Regions from separate parts of the Pseudarthrobacter sp. RHLT1-30-1 genome, predicted to be linked through region 3. Evidence: riboswitches for the same ligand, from Rfam matches in the RefSeq annotation. Region 3 holds a riboswitch; each other region holds the start of a gene.
What was found. A riboswitch is a leader RNA that binds a small molecule or an ion and turns the genes downstream of it on or off. The one in region 3 is predicted to bind S-adenosylmethionine.
Positions count from the first base shown of each region.

Region 1 (4,714 bases), on a different contig from region 3:
GCGTGGAAGAGCAGGCCGATCGTGATGGCGGCGAGGATGATGAGGTCGTTCTTGGTGTCCATCATCGGGAAGGCGAAGAAGCCCCAGGTGCCGCCCAGGATGGCACCGGCCATGTAGACCGGCTTGCGGCCGAAGTGGTCGGACATGCGGCCGACCATGGGCACCACCGCGAAGTGGACGAGGTGCGCCGCCAGCAACAGAAGGAGGATCCGTGAGGTGTCCGTCTGGACAACCACCTTCAGGTAGGTGATGGAGAACGTGACCACGAGGTAGTACAGGATGTTTTCCGCGAAGCGAAGGCCCATCGCGGTGAAAACACCACGCGGGTAGCGGCGGAACACCTCTCCGACGCCGTAACCCTTCTTCTCGACGGTGACTTCCTTCTGGGCCTCCAGGAAGATGGGGGCGTCCGTGACCTTGGTCCGGATGTAGTAGCCGATCAGCACGATCACGGCCGAGAGCCAGAAGGCCACACGCCAGCCCCAGCTGAGGAAGTCGGCGGAAGACAGCGTGGAGCTCAGGATGAACAGCACGGCCGTGGCCAGCAGGTTGCCCAGCGGAACGGCGGACTGCGGCCAGCTGGACCAGAAGCCGCGGGATTTGCTTGGGCTGTGCTCTGCCACGAGGAGGACGGCGCCGCCCCATTCACCGCCGACGGCGAAGCCCTGGGCGAAGCGCAGGAACACCAGGAGGGCCGGGGCCCAGTAGCCGATCTGCTGGAAGGTCGGCAGGCAGCCCATCGCGAAGGTCGCGACGCCCACCAGGATGATGCTGAGCTGGAGCAGCTGCTTGCGGCCGAACTTGTCGCCGAAGTGGCCGAAGACGATGCCGCCGATCGGCCGGGCGACGAAACCAACAGCGTAGGTCAGGAAGGCGGCAATGATGCCGTCCAGTTCCGAGCCGGAGTTGGGGAAAAAGGTCTTACCGAAAACGAGGGTCGCCGCGGAGGCGTAGAGGAAGAACTCGTACCACTCAACTACGGTGCCGGCCATGGAGGCCGTTACTACCTTCTTCAGGCCGGACGACTTGACGTCTTCCTCTTGGGGGCGCCTGGCGGCGTTTTGAGAACTCATTTTCGACTCCTTTGGTGTCTCCGTCGACACCCTATGGACCTTTGCGGCGGTGGACGCCTGTGATTTGTGACACGCGGCATCATTCTCAACGAGTATGGACGTTCACGCCCGCAGGCTCAACGGCCATTAGTGCAGAGCGTATCTGCATAAATGCACACCCGGCCCGGTTTTTGGTCGAAGGACTAGCCGAAGAAGTGCTGCCGGAGCTGGTTGGTGAGCTGGCCGATCTCGGTCAGGAAGCCGTCATGCCCGATCGGCGCCTCGATGGTGTGCACGGCCACGTCACCCGGCAGGGCAGCGGCGAGGGCATCGGACTGGGCCGGGAAGTACAGCCGGTCCGAGTCGACGGCTGCCACCAGGAACTGCGCCGTGGTCGGAGCCAGGGCCTCGGTGAGGGCGCCGCGGCCCCGGCTGATGTCGTGGCTCATGAGCGCCTCGGTGATGGCGATGTAGCTGTTCGCATCGAAGCGCCGGACCAGTTTGTTGCCCTGGTGGTCCAGGTAGCTCTCGACCTGGTAGCGTCCCCGGCCGGCCAGGGACCCGGCTTCGAGCGGGGACTCGGAGTCCTGGGCGTTCCGGCCGAACCGCTCGTCCAGCTCTGCGGCGGAACGGTAGGTGATGTGCGCTATCCGCCGGGCGAGGGCCAGGCCCGCTTCCGGCTCCGGGCCGCCGTAGTAATCTCCGCCGTTGAAATTGGGATCCTGCCGGATCGCCAGCGTCTGCGCCTGCGCGAAGGCAATCTGTTCGGCGGTGCTGCTCGCCCCGACGGAAATCACGGCGCAGCGCTGGACCCGCTCCGGACAGCTGACCGCCCACTCCAGGGCCCGGGCCCCGCCCAGGGAACCACCGAGCACGGCGAACCAGCTGCGGATGCCCAGGGCGTCCGCCAGCCGTGCTTCGGCCGCCGTCGTGTCCCGGAGCGTGACGAGCGGGAACCGTGAGCCCCAGGGCTTTCCGTCGGGAGCCGTGGTGGAGGGCCCGGTGGAGCCGTAGCAGCCACCGAGGATGTTGATCGAGACGACGAAGTACTTGTCCGTGTCCACGGGAGCACCGGGGCCGGCGAGCTGCTCCCACCAGCCGGGCTCCTCGCTGTCGCCGCGCGTGACGTGGGTGTCCCCCGTGAGCGCGTGCTCGATCAAAACCGCGTTGGAGCGGTCCGCGTTGAGGGTCCCCCAGGTCTCGTAGCCGAGGGTGACGTCCGGCAGCCGGGCGCCGGATTCGAGTTCCAGGTCGCCGATCCGGAGGTGCCGGACGGTTCCGTCCGGGACCGCCGGGGCAGCGCCCTGGCCGGCCGGGGCGGGGGCGTGGGGTTGGGTGGTCGTGGTTACAGATGCACCCTGGCGGGTGGCGGCAATCGTCATTTGGGACCTCACTTCGCGCTTGCCCACCGTCAGCTGACCGGCGGGCCAGGTCTTCACCCGGGGCACCCCGCCGCAAATGGAGGGTTGCCGGCCAGCAAGCCGGGGCTGTCGCTGGCGCTCATGACCTTCCTTGAGTCTACGAAACGCGGCGGGCAGGTGGCGAAGATTGTGACGTCCGTGTGACTCCCCGCGTTGGACCGGCGCCCGGGCAGCCCAGGCTGTCCCAGACCTGGCGCCGGGCGCCGGTGCTGCTCAGGCGGTCTTGGCCGCGCGGAATCCGGCGTCGAGGTCGGCGAGGATGTCGTCGATGTGTTCCAGGCCTACGGAGAGCCGCACCAGGCCGGGGTTCACGCCGGCGATGGTCTGCTGTTCCGGGGAGAGCTGGCTGTGCGTGGTCGACGCCGGGTGGATGACCAGCGAGCGCACGTCGCCGATGTTGGCCACGTGCGAGTGCAGTTCGAGGGCGTCGACGAACCGCTTTCCGGCTTCGGCTCCGCCGGCGATGTTGAAGGCGACGACGGCGCCGGTCCCCTTGGGCCCGTATTTGCGGCCGCGCTCGTACCAGGGGCTGGAGGGCAGCCCCGCGTAGGCGACGGATTCGACGTCGTCCCTGGCTTCGAGCCATTCAGCCACCCTGATGGCGTTCGCGACGTGCCGCTCCACCCGCAGGCTCAGGGTTTCGATGCCCTGGGCGATGAGGAAGGCGTTGAACGGGGACACCGCCGAGCCGAGGTCGCGCAGCAGCTGGACGCGGGCCTTGAGGATGTAGGACAGGTTGGCGCCGAGGGCACCGTCCGCGCCGAGGTCCCGGGCGTAGACGAGGCCGTTGTAGGTGGGGTCGGGGGTGTTGAAGCCGGGGAAACGCTCCGGGTCCTTGCCGAAATCGAAGTTGCCGGAATCCACGATCACTCCCGCGATCGCGGCGCCGTGGCCGCCGAGGTACTTCGTGGCGGAGTGCACCACGATGTCCGCACCCCACTCGATCGGCCGGATCAGGTACGGGGTGGAGAGCGTGTTGTCCACGATCAGCGGGACACCGGCCTCGTGCGCCACCTGTGAGATGCCTTCGATGTCCAGCACGTCCTGGCGCGGGTTGGAGACGACTTCGCCAAAGAACAGCTTGGTGTTCGGCTGCACGGCGTCGCGCCACTGGGCTAGGTTGTCGGGGTCCTCCACGAAGGTGACAGAGATGCCGAACTTTTTCAGCGTATGCGCCAGCAGGTTGTAGGTGCCGCCGTAGAGGCTGGGGCTCGCCACCACATGATCCCCGACCTCGGCGACGTTGAGGATCGCGAAGGTTTCCGCGGCCTGGCCGGAGCTCAGCAGCAGTGCCGCGAGCCCGCCTTCCAGGCTGGCCACCCGCTGTTCCACCGCGTCCTGGGTGGGGTTGCCGATCCGGGTGTAGATGGGGGCAAGTTCGGCCAGGGCGAAGCGGTTGGCGGCGCTCTCGGCGCTGGGGAAGACGAACGACGTCGTCTGGTAGATCGGCAGCGAGCGGGCGCCGGTGGCGCTGTCCGGCTCCTGGCCGGCATGGATCTGGCGGGTTTCGAAGGACCAGGCGTTCGACATCGGGACACTCCTCAAGGGACTGGGCACAGGCATTCCGGAGCCTCTTGGCCCGGGTCAGCACTGGCGCCGCGCTTGCCTTCCGGCGGGCGCCGGACGGCCAGGTCTTCACCCGGGGCACCCCACCGCGATACGAGGGTTGCCGGCCAGCAAGCCGGGGCTCTGTGCTGGCACTCATGACCTGCCCTCAGTCTAGGAAGCGGTGACGGGTCGTGAATAGCTTTGTGACGAAGATGAAGCTGGATGCGCGGCGGGGGCTGTCAGTCGCGTTGGAGCGCCACTGACACCCCATTGACGCCCTATTGACAAGGAGGAACAGCCGTGAGCGCACCCCGGAATTTAGGATCCCATCCCGGTAAGGGCACCCTAAGCTGAGAGCCGCATCACAAAGTGCCAAGATGATGGCATGCGCATGGATCACGTCTCTTACGCCTGTGAACAAGATGGCCTCGCTGCCACCACCGAACGAATTGCGTCTGCCCTCGGCGTTGAAGCCGTGAAGGGCGGAGTACACCCCAGATTCGGGACCCGCAACATGATTATCCCGCTCGCGGGACACAAATATCTCGAGGTTGTGGAGGTGCTGAACCACCCGGCCTCGGACAAGGCTCCCTTCGGGCAGGCCGTCCGTGCCCGCTCCGAAGCCGGCGGCGGCTGGATGGGCTGGTGCGTCGAAGTTGACGACCTGGCCCCGTTCGAGGAACGGCTCGGCCG
Region 1 covers NZ_JBWZCG010000010.1:19,651-24,364, reverse strand. The annotation lists gene AC50YM_RS09180 (MFS transporter) at 1-1,073, opposite strand, end outside; gene metX (homoserine O-acetyltransferase MetX) at 1,256-2,434, opposite strand; SAM riboswitch class IV at 2,445-2,560, opposite strand; gene AC50YM_RS09170 (bifunctional o-acetylhomoserine/o-acetylserine sulfhydrylase) at 2,687-4,003, opposite strand; SAM riboswitch class IV at 4,067-4,182, opposite strand; gene AC50YM_RS09165 (VOC family protein) at 4,407-4,714, shown strand, end outside.
Region 1: linked by a shared signal. The riboswitch ahead of metX (homoserine O-acetyltransferase MetX) and the one ahead of AC50YM_RS05000 (ABC transporter substrate-binding protein) in region 3 are both predicted to bind S-adenosylmethionine.

Region 2 (4,714 bases), on a different contig from region 3:
GAGAAGTTCCTCAAGGACTCCGACCCCACCGCCAAGGCCGCCATCGAAGCGGAAAAGCGCTAACCCCTCCCGGCACCACGAAGCAACGCGGGGTCACTTCCGGCCCATTCCACCCCCTGGGATGGGCCGGAAGTGACCCCGCGTTGTTTGTTAAACAACGACGGCGGGCGTCCACCAGAAGGTGGGCGCCCGCCGTCGTCGGTGCGGGTAGAGACTAGCTGGTCTTGGCCAGACCGGTGCGGGCCATCGCGTCCGCGTAGACGGTGCCCATCTCGTCGAGGTACTGCTCCTGGCGGGCAGGGGTGCCGGCGAAGGCGCGGCCGCTGAGCGAGCGGACCTTGTAGGTCTTAAGGCCGCGGCGCCAGATCATCGGCACCTCGGTCTTGAGGAGCAGGTTCGCGAGGCGGTTGGCCTCGGTGCCGTGAGCCACGATCACTGAGGCGCGGGGCACCACGGCGAGGAACTTCAGCAGCGGCTTCAGGCCCGCGGAAATCTGGTCGGGCGTGAACTTGCCGTTCGGCTCGCCCGGGACGTACCAGGGGTGAACGTTCCACGGCATAACGTACTCGGGGCGCAGGCCCAGCTTCCAGTGGACGCCGAGCAGGCGGGTGGCGGCTTCCTCGTCCCCGGCAGTGATGAAGCCTGACTCATCCTCGGTCCCGATGTTGGAGAAGAGGCTGATGATGCGGCACTCATCGATGTCGTGCATCGGATCCACGTAGGGGACATTCATGCCAGCTTTGGTTGCCTGCAGCGTGTCGCACAGCTCGTTGACGGCTGCGACGCTAGGTTCATAGCGGCGGCTCAGAAGCTGTTCGCGGGAATTTTCAGTGGCCAAGGCTGTCATATATTGCTGAGTCTCCTGCGGGTTTGGTGAAGCTGCCAGACCGTACGTGGGCACGCCAAGCACCGGGTACGTAATGTACGGTGTGGTTTGAAAATGTGGTGTGGACCGATTCCTGGTCGATCCTTACTAGTCTATCAAGTCCCACGAAATGCCGTTCCCGCGCGAGGGACTGCTACCAGAGCCGCGCCGAGGCGCGGCGGGCGCCTTCCCCCAAGGATTCCAGCTTGGCAAAGGCAATTTGGGGGTGCACCCGGCCGCCGAGACCGCAGTCTGTGGAGGCAATCACATTTTCCCGGCCCACCAATTGGGCGAAGCGGACGAGCCGGTCAGCCACGAGGTCCGGGTGTTCAACGACGTTGGTGGCGTGGGAGACGACGCCGGGGATGATGACTTTTCCGTCCGGGAGCCTGGTCTCCTCCCAGACCCGCCATTCGTGCTCGTGGCGGACGTTGGCGGCCTCGAAGGAGTAGCCGCCAGCATTGACCTGCAGCACCGAGTCGATGATGTCCGCGAAGGGGATATCCGTGGTGTGCGGGCCGTGCCAGGAGCCCCAGCAGACGTGCAGCCGGATCTGGTCCTGCGGAAGGTCGCGCAGGGCCCAGTTGGTGGCCTCGACCCGTAGCTGGATGAACTTGAGGTAGTCGGCCAGGGCCGGTTCCGGGTTGATCTGGTCCCAGCTCTCGGCCAGCGAGGGATCGTCGAGCTGGACCGTGAGCCCGGCGTCGATGATGGCCTTGTACTCCTCGCGCATGGCGTCGGCGCAGGCGTAGAGGAGTTCCTCGTCCGTCTTGTAGTACTCGTTGGCCACGCGGGCGCAGGAGCCGGGGGACAGGGAAGCGACGAAGCCCTCGGACAGGCCCGCCGCGGCCAGGCCCGTCTTCAGGTCGGCGATGTCCGAGCCCACGAGGGCGTGGCCGGTGTAGGTCAGCGGGCCGGCGATCTTCGGTTGCGTGACACTCTTGCGGTGCGCCAGGATCCCGGAGGACGGATCGGTGTAGGCGTCGTCGAACTTCTGCCGGTCGCGCCGGTCCGGGAACGTGGTCAGGACGATGTTCCCGGGGGTGGAGCGGTGTACCGCGGCGTCTTTCCAGCGGTCCACCTCCGTGGGCTCAAGCCCGCCGAGCCGGCTGAAGGAGTAGTTCCACCACGCTCCATAGTCCACCGAGTTGGACATGGTGTGCCCGTATTCGCCGTCGTTGGCGATCTCGAGGCCGAGGTCTTTCTGGCGCTGCACGATGTCCACCACGGAGGTTTCCAGCAGGTCCAGGAATTCGGGGCTGATGCCGTCCACTTCCTTGGCCTCGTTCGCCGCGATCAGCTCGGCGGTGCGGGGCAAGGAGCCGGCGTGGGTGGCGCGGATATGGTCGGTGTTCTGCTGCATGAGTGGTTCCTTTGCATCGGTCCTGGCGGTAGCACCGTTGCCGTCACAGGGGAGTGTCCGCAGGTTGCTGCGGCGTCAATGGTCCAGGTCCCTCGGCCGCTCGGGATGGTCAACTCTTACTAAATTCCACCACGGAGACCCGCGCAAGTCCGCGCGCCGAAGTTTCGCTGGCCGGACACCGGGTCATTACCGCAACGGCCCGCAAAGTCCATTGGATGGCCAAATGGGTGGCCGCCACGGCTATCGGCTAAACTTGGGTGGTAAGAGCCCCGGACTCTGGCGTTGATGGTAAGAGCACAGCGGTAGATTCGGGGCATTCTCATGAACGGCGCCCAGCTCCGGATCACCCTGGTGAATCCGGAACCCGGCCCGAACGAATGGGGGAGGATCCCATGCCAGCAATCGTGATCGTCGGAGCCCAATGGGGCGACGAAGGCAAAGGTAAAGCCACTGACCTGCTTGGTGGCCGAGTCGACTACGTCGTCAAGCCCAATGGTGGCAACAATGCCGGGCACACCGTCGTCGTAGGCGGTGAGAAGTATGAGCTCAAGCTCCTTCCGGCCGGCATCCTGAGCCCCAACGCCATTCCGATCATCGGCAACGGCTGCGTGGTGAACCTCGAGGCGCTGTTCCAGGAGATCGACGGACTGGAAGCCCGCGGTGCGGACACCTCCAGGCTGCGTATCTCCGCCAACGCCCACCTCGTGGCGCCCTACCACCAGGTCCTGGACAAGGTCACCGAGCGGTTCCTCGGCAGCCGCGCCATCGGCACGACCGGCCGCGGTATCGGCCCGGCCTACATGGACAAGGTGGCCCGCCTCGGCATCCGCGTCCAGGACGTTTTCGACGCGTCGATCCTGCGCCAGAAGGTCGAAGGATCGCTGCGGCAGAAAAACGAACTGCTGGTCAAGGTCTACAACCGCCGCGACATCGAGGTGGACGAGATCGTGGACTACTTCCTGTCCTTCGCCGAACGCCTCCGCCCGCTGGTCATCGACAGCACCTATGTCCTGAACACCGCCCTGGACGAGGGCAAGGTGGTCCTCATGGAGGGCGGCCAGGCCACGTTCCTGGACGTCGACCACGGCACCTACCCGTTCGTGACCTCCTCCAACCCGACCGCCGGCGGCGCCTCGGTAGGCTCCGGCATCGGCCCCACCCGGATCTCGCGGTCCATCGGCATCATCAAGGCGTACACCACCCGTGTCGGCGCCGGCCCGTTCCCCACGGAACTCTTCGACGAGATGGGCATGTACCTGCAGAAGACCGGCGGCGAGTTCGGCGTCAACACCGGCCGGCCGCGCCGCTGCGGCTGGTACGACGCCGTGCTGGCGCGGCACGCCTCGCGGGTCAACGGCTTCACGGACTACTTCGTCACCAAGCTGGACGTGCTCACCGGCATCGAACAGATCCCGGTCTGCGTGGCCTACGACGTCGACGGCGTCCGGCACGACGAAATGCCGATGACGCAGACCGAGTTCCACCACGCCAAACCGATCTTCGAGCTTTTCGAGGGCTGGACCGAGGACATCACCGGTGCCCGCACCCTGGACGACCTCCCGGAGAACGCCAGGAACTACGTGCTGGCGCTCGAGAAGCTTTCCGGCACGCGCTTCTCCGCGATCGGCGTTGGCCCGGACCGCGACCAGACCATCGTGATCAACGACCTGATCAACGACTAGTACTGCCCGCGGCGGACGCTCATTCCGGCGCCCGACGGCGGCGGGTCACCTGAAAGGGTGGCCCGCCGCCGTCGCCGTTAAAGCCGGTGTTACCGCTCCGCCGGGCAGCCCCCGGAGAAAGTTCCGGATGGTGCGTAACCTTTCGGGGCCGCCGGGCGATTACTCCTTTGTAAGCGCCGCCGGATGATGGACCCCCCCACCAGGAATCCGGCCGGCCTTCCATGTAAGTGCAGGCCGGCCCGCCCCGTGCGGCGCCGGCCGGCCTTCGAAAGATAGCGCGGGCTGTTGACTGCCCCCACGCGGCTTCAGCCGGCTACACCCAAAAAACAAAGGATGTACGTTTCTTATGCAGAGTGTTAGCAAGACCACCAAGATTGCTGTCAGCGCCGCCATTATCGTTGTCGGAGGCTTCTCCGGTGTCGGCCTGGCCAACGCGGCCCAGGTTTCGAGCACCCAGCAGGCTGAAGTGACCCCCGCTACGCCCGCCGTCCCGGCAACCCCCTCGGTTCCGGCGACCCCCGAACTTCCCGCCGCGCCGGCGGTTCCGGCCGTCCCCGCCGTCCCGGCGTCGCCGTCCGTTGATGGCTCCGTTGATGGCTCCGCCGAGGGCGACGCCAGCACCGAAGGCACCGAAGGATCCGTCGAGGGTACCGTCGACGCCGACCAGGACGGCGTCACCGCCGAAGCTGCGGCCAACGCCACCGGCGCTGCCCAGGCCAAGGCCCACGCCGGCGTGACCGTTGCTGTTCCGGCCGTGCCCGGCGCCGAGGGTGCGCCGGCTGTTCCCGCCACCCCGGCCGTGCC
Region 2 covers NZ_JBWZCG010000001.1:185,051-189,764, reverse strand. The annotation lists gene AC50YM_RS00925 (DUF3151 domain-containing protein) at 1-63, shown strand, start outside; gene AC50YM_RS00920 (uracil-DNA glycosylase family protein) at 215-847, opposite strand; gene AC50YM_RS00915 (cobalamin-independent methionine synthase II family protein) at 1,020-2,228, opposite strand; SAM riboswitch class I at 2,239-2,340, opposite strand; gene AC50YM_RS00910 (adenylosuccinate synthase) at 2,621-3,910, shown strand; gene AC50YM_RS00905 (hypothetical protein) at 4,257-4,714, shown strand, end outside.
Region 2: linked by a shared signal. The riboswitch ahead of AC50YM_RS00915 (cobalamin-independent methionine synthase II family protein) and the one ahead of AC50YM_RS05000 (ABC transporter substrate-binding protein) in region 3 are both predicted to bind S-adenosylmethionine.

Region 3 (4,714 bases):
CTCAGTTACCGGCGCCGCTAGTCCCGCCACACGTCAGTGCTGTTCCCGGCGGGCTTCGCGTGGCACGATTACGGAAAGGCATGATCCGGGCGGAATGGACGTCCGGCAGAACCACCGAGTCAGTCGAGGAACCCGCCATCAAAAGAGAACTGAAGGACGCCGCGGACGCGGCCGAAAGCGTCACGAATTCCCGCGCACTGGAGCTGGTGGCCCGTGCCGGTTTTGCGGTCAGCGGCATCCTGCACTTCCTGATCGGACTCGTCGCGATCCGGCTGGCCATGGGTGGCGAAGGCGAGGCCGACGTCAGTGGCGCCGTGGAGCAACTCGCCGCGCAGCCGGCAGGGCCGTTGCTGCTCTGGAGTTCCTTCGTAGCCTGCGTGGCCCTTGCGATCTGGCAGGCCAGCGATGCGATCTTCGATTTTGAACACCTGCCGGCGAAGAAAAAGCTGGGGAAAAAGGCCAAAGCCGCCCTCCAGGCGGTGGTCTACGCCGGACTCGCCCTCACCCTGTTCTCTTTCGCCAACGGCGCCGGGAAGGAACACACCAGCTCCACCAGCGACCTCACGGCGTCCATCCTGAAAGCCCCGGGCGGCTACGCGCTGCTGCTCGTCGTCGGCGCGGGCGTGGCCATCGCCGGCATCATCTACGCCATCCGGGGCTTCCGGCAGTCCTTCACCAAATACCTCCGGCTCCCCGCCTCGCCGCGGGCACGCTCGGCGGTGACCATCCTCGGCGTCGTCGGATACGCCGCGAAAGGCATCGTCCTGCTGCTGGTGGGGCTGCTGGTCATCATCGCCACGGTGACGGCCCACCCTGAGGAGTCCACCGGGCTCGACGGCGGCCTGAAGGCCCTTCGCGACCAGCCGTTCGGCCTGTACATCCTGGCAGCCGTCGGCGTCGGCCTGATCTTCTACGGCATCTTTATGATGGTGCGGGCCAAACTCGCCAAGATGTAAGGCCGGACATGCCCAGCCCGGACATCCGCGGCCCCGGCCCGGGTTCCTCGTTCGTCCTGACCGGAACACTGATCACCGACGGCGCCGCCACCGCTGATTCCGTCGTGGCGGTGGCCGGCGGCGGGATCTCCTATGCCGGGCCGCGGAGCGGCTTCGACGCCGCGGGCTTCGACGCCGGCGTCCGCGCCGCGGGCTTCGGCCACGTGGCGGAGATCGACCTTCCGGCGGGCAGTTCGATCCTTCCCGGGCTCGTTGACCTGCACTGCCATGGTGCAGCCGGCGGCGATTTTCCCACCGGTGACAACACGGCGTGCCGCGCGGCCGTCGAATTTCTGCACCGCAACGGAACCACAACGCTGCTGGCCAGCCTCGTGACCGCGCCGGCGGAGGAGCTCCTCCGGGGAATGGGGGTGCTGCGGCCGCTCGCCGACGAGGGCCTCATCGCCGGCATCCACGCCGAAGGCCCGTTCCTCGCCCGCGCCCGCTGCGGGGCGCAGGACCCGGCGTGGCTTCGGGACCCGGACCCTGAGCTGCTGCGCCGGCTGCTGCACGCGGCCGGCGGCACGCTCACGACCATGACGTATGCCCCCGAACTGCCCGGAGCCGCCGGGCTGGTCAGCCTGCTCGCCGGGAACGGTGTGACACCTTCCCTGGGCCACACCGACGCCGATGCCCAGACCGCCGCAAACTCGCTGGCCGCCGCGGCGGAAGCCCTGCGGGGAACGGGCCGGCGGCCGACGGTGACGCACCTGTTCAACGGGATGCCGCCGCTCCACCACCGGAGCCCCGGTCCCGTGGCAGCATGCCTGCGCCTCGCGGCCGCCGGCACCGTGGCGGTGGAACTCATCGGCGACGGCGTCCATCTGGACGCCGAGACCGTCCGGATGGTGTTCGGGCTGGTCGGCGCCGGCAACGTCGCCCTGGTCACCGATTCCATGGCGGCGACCGGCCTGCCCGACGGCGACTACGAACTCGGCCGCTCCCCCGTGGTGGTGCGCGACGGCGTGGCGGCCCTGAAGAGCAGCGGTGCCCTCGCCGGCGGCACTGCCACGCTGCTCGACGTCGTCCGCCGGACCATCGCCGCCGGCGTCGCACCCGCAGACGCCGTCAAAGCCGCGACCCTGGTTCCGGCCGGGATCCTGGGTCTTGGAACCGAGATCGGGAGCCTGCGGCCGGGCAGGCGCGCCGACGTCGTGGCGGTGGACCACGACTTCCGGCTCGTCGTGGTCCTGCGCGGCGGACACGCCCTGACGCGGCCACAGTCATGACGCCCCCGGGCGCGAAACTGGGGCGTTTGTGATCGTTTGTTTCAGAACGTGTCGTCATTATTGGAAAATCGAAGATTCTGCAGGAAAGTAGGTGTTGCCGCCAGCCGAAACGGTTGCCGCAACGAAAAAAGTCCTTCTGAACGAATTACCAACCATCCAGATCGGCTGAGAGACCTGGCTCGATGACGCCGTAGCAACCACCCTTCGGGCACGGTGCTAATGCCAGGACCGATGGATATTGCCACGATCCCAAGTACCTCCGACCTGCGCCTTTGCGGTGGCTGGCGGGTGGGGCCTGTGATTCTGGAGTTCCTCGGTCATGACCGAGAGGATCCCCGATGGATACCAATAGATCACGCACGGCCACGACGAACGCGAAGGCCAAACGCCGCCCGCTGCGCTTGCTGACCCTGATGGGGGCGGCGGCCCTGGCCCTGAGCGCCTGCGGCGCCAACCCGGCCGGCGCCGCGGCATCGCAGACCCAGGATGGAACCCCGGTGCAGGGCGGGACGTTCGTCTTCGCCGAGGTCACCCCGATCAATAACTTCCAGACCCAGGCGGCGCGCTTTTACGAGAAGGCGAACGTCCTGAACAGCGTGCTGGACCGGCTGACCTATTTCGATGCCATTAAGGGCGAGCTCGTCCCCTGGATCGCCAGCAAGTTCACCGCAAGTGAGGATCAGACCAAGTTCACCTTCACGATCCGCCCGGGCGTGAGCTTTAGCGACGGGACACCGCTGGACGCCAAAGCGGTCCAGGCAAACTTCGAGGCGCTGGGGAAGGGTATCGAGGGCGCGAAGATCCAGCCGAACGTTGATTTCTCCGCCTACAAGTCCTCGCAGGTCATCGGCGAGGACCAGGTGGAAGTAACCCTGTCCTCCCCCGACGCCAACTTCCTGCGCGCCACGTCCTCCGTCACCGCAGGACTCGTGTCGGCAAAGACCCTCACCCTCGATAACGCCGGCCAGTCGGCCATCGCGAAAATCTCCGGATCGGGCCCCTTCACCTTCGAATCAGAGAAGGCCGATGAGGAAATCGTCCTGGCAAAGCGTTCCGACTACGCCTGGGCTCCGGAGGGTGCTGCCAACCAGGGCGCCGCCTACCTGGACAAGGTCGTCGTGAAGTACCTGCCGGAGGTGGCACACCGTGCGGGTGCCGTGCAGACCGGCCAGGTTGATCTGGTCCGCGGACTGCAGCCGGCCGACGAGACTGCCCTTGCCGGCAGCGGCAACCAGGTCCTGCCGGCCAAGGGCATTGACTTGACGGCAAACATGGCGGCAGTGCGGGTCGGCAGCGGCAAGCTGGCGGACGCGAAGGTCCGCCAGGCGCTGCAGTTTGGGATCGACCGGCCGACACTCAAGGACACGGTGCTCTCCGACAGCTACGAGCTCGCCGGTTCCATCCTGAACCGTGAAGCGCCTGACTTCGTTGATCTCTCCGCCGATCTGGCCTACAACCCGGAGAAGTCCAAGAGCCTGCTGGAGGAAGCCGGATGGGCAGTCGGCTCCGACGGCATCCGCGCCAAGGACGGCCAGAAGCTTGAGGTCACCGTCACGTCATCAAACAACTCCGTGGTCATCAAGCCCGCTTTCGAACTGATCGAGCAGCAGTGGCGCGAGATCGGCGTGAAGCTGGTCAACCGGGCCGCGGACAACGCCTTCCTGGCGACTGCCATGAAGGATCCCAACGTGGAATTCTTCGGGACCCGGCAGTTTGCCTACGGCGGCCTGGGGCCAGTCTTCGGCCCGGTCACCAACACGCAGACGTTGAACGCGGACCAGCAGCTCAATGGACTCTTCGCCACGGAACGCGCCGCCACCACCGCCGCCGCGCACAAGCAGTCCGTCGCCGACGAGCAGCGCGCGCTGGTGGTCGACCAGGCGTTGGCCCTCGTGCTCTGGGACGAGGTCCAGGTCTACGGCGCCAATGCGAAGTCGCATGTCGAATTCACCTCCGGCACCGCACCGATCTTCCAGGGCGCCTGGAAGACCGGCAAGTAGATGGTCATGGGCCTCTACTTTGCGCGGCGCCTCGGACAGGCACTGCTTGTCATCTGGCTGGCGTACACGCTCGTTTTCCTGGCAATCCAGCTGCTGCCCAGCGATCCGGTCACGATCTTCCTCTCGGCGGACGCAGCGGCTGACCAGGCGACCATTGATGCCATGAAGGCCCAGTACGGCTATGACCAGCCGCTGCTGGTGCAGTACTTCAACCAGCTTGGGCAGTTGCTCGGTGGAGACGTCGGGTACTCCCTGGCCTCCGGGCAGTCGGTGGCGGCCCGCATCGGTGCGGTGGCCGGATCCACCCTGGCGCTGGCCTCCAGTGCCTTCGTGCTGGCCGTCGTCCTGGCTGTGGCCCTCGTGTCCGCGGCAACGTTGAGCCGCTCGACGGCGCTGAAGCGCTTCATCACCAATCTGCCGCCGTTGTTCGCAGCGGTACCGGTGTTCTGGCTCGGGCTGGTGTTGCTGCAGCTGCTGTCCATTCAGCTCG
Region 3 covers NZ_JBWZCG010000004.1:83,149-87,862, reverse strand. The annotation lists gene trmB (tRNA (guanosine(46)-N7)-methyltransferase TrmB) at 1-21, shown strand, start outside; gene AC50YM_RS05010 (DUF1206 domain-containing protein) at 81-956, shown strand; gene AC50YM_RS05005 (N-acetylglucosamine-6-phosphate deacetylase) at 965-2,224, shown strand; SAM riboswitch class I at 2,374-2,462, shown strand; gene AC50YM_RS05000 (ABC transporter substrate-binding protein) at 2,563-4,224, shown strand; gene AC50YM_RS04995 (ABC transporter permease) at 4,231-4,714, shown strand, end outside.